DNA from 2 places in the Nocardioides panacis genome. Region 1 is predicted to be linked to the other one. Evidence: predicted binding sites of a transcription regulator. Region 1 holds the regulator's gene; the other holds the start of a gene.
What was found. Region 1 encodes LexA, which represses DNA repair genes until DNA is damaged. Its sites were predicted from a motif close to TCGAACANNTGTTCGA; they were not measured.

Region 1 (2,383 bases):
TGAGCGAACAAACGTTCGAACCTATCCGCGGCGCTCCATCACCCGGCGGCCGACCCGGGCGAACAGCCGGAACCCCGCAGCCGATCGCGACGGGGCCAGCGACCCGACGCGGACGAGGGCTCCCCGCCAGGCCGGCAGGCTGCGCACCACCCGGCGCGAGCCGACCAGCGCGACCGCCGCACGGGCCACCTCCTCCACGGTGAGCAGCCGGCCGGACGAGTGCACGATCGCCTTGGCCGGCCCGTCGGGGCGCATCCCCTCGACAATCGCGGTGTCGACTCCGTCCGGGCACAGCGCGTGCACCCGGACCCCGCGGGGCACCTCGACGCTCGCGGACATGGTGATCGAGACGACGGCCGCCTTCGTCGCGGCGTACACCGCGAGACCCGGGACGGGGCCGAGGCCGGAGGACGACGCGACGTTGACGACGTCACCGCCGCCGTCCCCGAACGCGGCGAGCGCTGCCCGCATCCCCCACAGCACGCCCTTGAGGTTGACGTCGACCAGGGCGTCCACCGACGATGACGCGAGCTCGACCAGGGTGCCGTCGTCACCCACGCCGGCGTTGTTCACCCAGACCGCGAGCCGGCCGTGGCGGGCCGCCTCCCCGGCGACCAGGACGTGCGCCGCCTCGTCGCGCACGTCGTGCGCGAGCCCGGCGACCGCACCCACCTCGCCCGCCGTACGACGGGCGGCCGCACCGTCCACGTCGGTCACCACGACGGCGTACCCACGCTCCACGAGCAGCGCCGCGACCGCCCGCCCGATGCCCCGGCCCGCCCCGGTCACCACCGCACTGTCCATGCCCAGGAGCCAACCAGACGACCTCCGGGACCCGTCGACGGCACCGTCGCCGGGCGACACGCCGTTCGAACAAATGTTTGAACAACGCGTCGCCCGACGACTAACGTGACAGCACGGTCAGGCGAGCGGAACGCGGCAGAAGGAGCAACCCCATGGCAGGCAAGCGCAAGGACACCGGCGGCGGAGCCGACGTCGCGGAGCTCCCGGACGGCCCCCCGGACGCCCACGGCCTGACCCCGCGCCAGCAGCGCGTGCTGACGGTGATCCGGGACTCGATCGAGCGTCGCGGCTACCCGCCCAGCATGCGCGAGATCGGCGAACGGGTCGGCCTGACCAGCTCCTCGTCGGTCGCCCACCAGCTGCGCGTGCTCGAGGAGAAGGGCTACCTCAAGCGGGACCCCAACCGCCCCCGGGCACTGTCGGTGTTCAACCCCGACGAGGCGGAGTCCGTGGACGAGACCGGCGTCGGCGACGCGATGCCCGCGGCGACCTACGTGCCGATGGTCGGCCGGATCGCGGCCGGCGGCCCGATCCTGGCCGACGAGCGGGTCGAGGAGATCATGCCGCTGCCCAAGAGCCTGGTCGGCGAGGGCACCCTGTTCATGCTCGAGGTCGTCGGCGACTCGATGATCGACGCGGCGATCTGCAACGGCGACTACGTCGTGGTCCGCCAGGAGCAGACCGCCGAGAACGGCGAGATCGTCGCCGCGCTCATCGACGGCGAGGCGACGGTCAAGACCTTCCAGCGCAAGAACGGCCAGGTGTGGCTGCTGCCGCACAACCAGGCCTACGACCCGATCGACGGCACGAACGCCACGATCTTGGGCAAGGTCACCGCGGTTCTGCGCCGCGTCTGACCGCTCCGCACGACCGACGGACCGTCCCCTCACGGGGCGGTCCGTCGTCGCGTCCGCCGCTCTGTCCGGCTTTCCCCAGATCGTCCCGGCAGATCTCGCGACACGCGGCACCGACCGTCCCACCGAGGCTAGGCTGACTGTCCCTCTCACAGACCGGTGTCTCCCGTGATCGGACAACTGCTCACCCTCGCTCTCACGACGACTCTGCTCGTCGGGCCCCTCGGCAGCGCCGTCGCCGTGGCGGACCCCGGTCCGGACGTCACCACGGCGACCACCGCCCCCGCGCCCGCACCTACCGTCGGCGAGGGCACCACCCCCGAGCCCGTGCAGGACCCGGCGACCGCGGCCACCCGGGCGCTGGCCGGCGCCCAGGACCTGTTCGCACCCACGACCAGTGCCCCGCAGTCGCGCGCCGACCGCCCGGCCACGCAGCCCACCCGCGACGGCACCCTGGTGCTGCGCGAGCTCGCGCTGCGCGCCCACGACCTGGCCACCCCGGCCGAGCGCCGCTCCGCCCGGCACATCCTGCGCCGGCCCACCGACGGGTCGAACGCGGTCGGCGGCGAGCCGAAGTACACCGTGCCGGCCGCGATGGTCTGCACGGCCACGGTCTGCGTGCACTGGGTGGAGAACGACGCGAACGCGCCCACCGGCTCCGACGGCGACCCCGCCACGGTGCCGTCCTGGGTCAGCCTGACCCTGCAGACGGTCGACGCGGTCTA
Region 2 (2,383 bases), 1.4 Mb from region 1:
CCGAGCCGGACAGCCGGTGGGAGACCAGCTCGACGACCAGGTCGGCCCGGTCGACGACCTCGAGCCAGGGCGCGAGGGCGGCCTGCGCGAGGTCGTCGCGGCGCAGCGTCACCGCCCGGCCCAGCTCGGAGCCGGGGCCGAGCAGCACCACCACGTCGCGGCCGGCGACGTGCTCGGCCACCAGGTCCAGGGTGCTGACCGGGTCGCCCCGCTCCCCCGCCAGGTGGGTCGCCGAGACCAGCCGGCACAGCGCCGCCCAGCCCCGCTTGCTGCCGGCCAGGAACGTCGCCCGCGGCAGCCGCCGGTCGCGGAACGCTCCCCCGCGGGCGGGCGACCGGCCCTGGCGGACGTCCACCGGCCGGCCGCGCGGGTCCGCGGGTGCCCCCGACCAGGGGTGCAGCGGCGCGACCGCGAGGTCCACGCCGAGCACCGGGCGCACCCCGCCCTGCAGGCAGGCCTTGGCGAACCGGACCGCGCCGTAGGTGCCGTCGCGGTCGGTGAGGGCGAGGGTGTCCATCTCCTGCTCGACGGCACGCTCGACCAGGACGTGCGGGTGGGAGGCGCCGTACTGCAGGGAGTAGCCGGACGCCACGTGCAGGTGCACGAACGGGTCAGGCAACGTGATCGCGCCGCCTCGTGGTCACCCAAGCGGCGTTCCGGCCGGTCCCGGGGGTGGCGTGCGCCGGCGGCCCGGCCAGGTGCTCCGCGAGCGGGACGTGCCGGGTCATCCCGAGGGACTCCTCGACCAGGCCGAGGAACCGGTCGGCGTCCCGGACCAGGTCGTCGGCCTCGCGCTCGGTCACCGCGCGCACCGAGCCGGACTCCGCCGCCGCCCGCTTGGCCGCGCCGGCGGAGAAGAACGCCGCCCACTCACTGAGCTCGGGGGCCACCTCGGCGAGCAGCACCCAGGCGTTCTTCTGCCGGCCCCGGCGCGGGCCGGCCGCCGGGGTGGCCCGGGCGGCGAGCAGCGCCGCGGTCGCCCGCAGCGCCGAGACGTGGGCACCGGCGTAGCGCATCGGCACCTCGGGGGTGGCCATCGCCTCGCGGAGCGAGGCCGCGGCCCGCTCGAGGTAGGAGTGCGTGGCAGCGGGCAGCGCGAACGGGTGCGGCTGCTCCCAGGGCTGCTGGGGCGAGGAGGTCATCGGCCCGCCCCTCAGTCCAGGCACCGGGTGAGCCGCCAACTGCCGTCGGCCCAGTCGAAGACCAGGTCGAAGACGCCGCGGGCGGCCTCGCGCGGGGAGGAGGACATCCCCCGGCCGGCCTCGACCCGCCAGACCTCCCGCTCCGCGGACAGGTCGACGCGGTGGTCGGCCTCCCGGTCCTCGCCGAGCACGGCGTGCACCCCGCTGGACTGCCACCACGCCCCGGTCTCCACCCAGTGCGCGACCACCGCGGAGACCTTCCAGAGCCGGCCCCGCCACAGGAACTGCTCGGGCCCCTCGACGAGCTCGACCGTCCCCCGGCCTCCGGCTCCTGCCACCTGCCCCCGGCGCACGTCCACGGGGTCGTCGTACCGTCGCATCGCTGCCACCTCATCCGAGCTCTCGCTCTGGTCCGTCACGGCTCGACCCCGGACCGACCCCTCGGCGAAACTGTCCCCGGCACCCGGCACCCTGGGGTGCGAGTCCGGAGCCCCGGCGGAGGTGGGGGTCGAGGTCACCCCCGCCGAGGCGGTGGTTCGAACACCTGTTCGAACAACTCTCACGCTACACCCGGCCCCCGACAGTCCGTCAACCACGAACCGTCGATCCGTGGAAAGCGCACCCGCCCGGCCCGTAGGGTCGGCGAGGTGAGCACCGAGCACCCCTCCGTCACCCGGTTCCGGTCCGCGCTCGCCGCCCGCGGCGGCACCGGGGAGATCGTCGTCCTGCCCGACTCCGTGCACACCGCGGCGCTCGCCGCGCAGGCGCTCGGCTGCGAGGTCGGTGCGATCGCGAACAGCCTGCTCTTCGACGCCGGCGGCGCGCCGGTGCTGATCCTCACCTCCGGGTCGCACCGCGTCGACACCGCCAAGGTGGCCGCGACGATCGGGGTCCCGGCGCTGAAGCGGGCCACCCCGGAGTTCGTGCGGGAGCACACCGGCCAGGTGATCGGCGGGGTCTCCCCGATCGGGCACCCGGCGCCGGTACCGACCTACCTCGACCCGTGGCTGCGCCGGTACGACGTGGTGTGGGCCGCCGCGGGCCACCCGGCGGCGGTGTTCTCCACCACCCACGACGAGCTGCTCCGGATGACCGGCGCCGTCGAGACCGACGTCGAGTAGCGGTGGCCTCCGACCCCGCCCACAGGCAGACGGTGCGGGCCCCTGACCTCGCGGCGGCGCAACGGGCCTGGCACCTCGACCCGGCCACGCTGCGCACGATCGCGACCGCCCCGGCGCTGG

Region 2: KRR39_RS11890 (DUF6504 family protein) is a predicted target of LexA. The motif match lies at 1,679-1,694, and genes of this name have one in related genera.

What each region holds. Positions count from the first base shown of each region.
Region 1 is NZ_CP077062.1:1,070,318-1,072,700, reverse strand. Features, by position in the region: gene KRR39_RS05320 (SDR family NAD(P)-dependent oxidoreductase) at 22-804, opposite strand; gene lexA (transcriptional repressor LexA) at 957-1,661, shown strand; gene KRR39_RS05310 (MXAN_6640 family putative metalloprotease) at 1,827-2,383, shown strand, end outside.
Region 2 is NZ_CP077062.1:2,456,762-2,459,144, forward strand. Features, by position in the region: gene KRR39_RS11880 (DNA polymerase III subunit alpha) at 1-619, opposite strand, end outside; gene KRR39_RS11885 (SAV_6107 family HEPN domain-containing protein) at 612-1,142, opposite strand; gene KRR39_RS11890 (DUF6504 family protein) at 1,154-1,522, opposite strand; gene KRR39_RS11895 (YbaK/EbsC family protein) at 1,790-2,263, shown strand.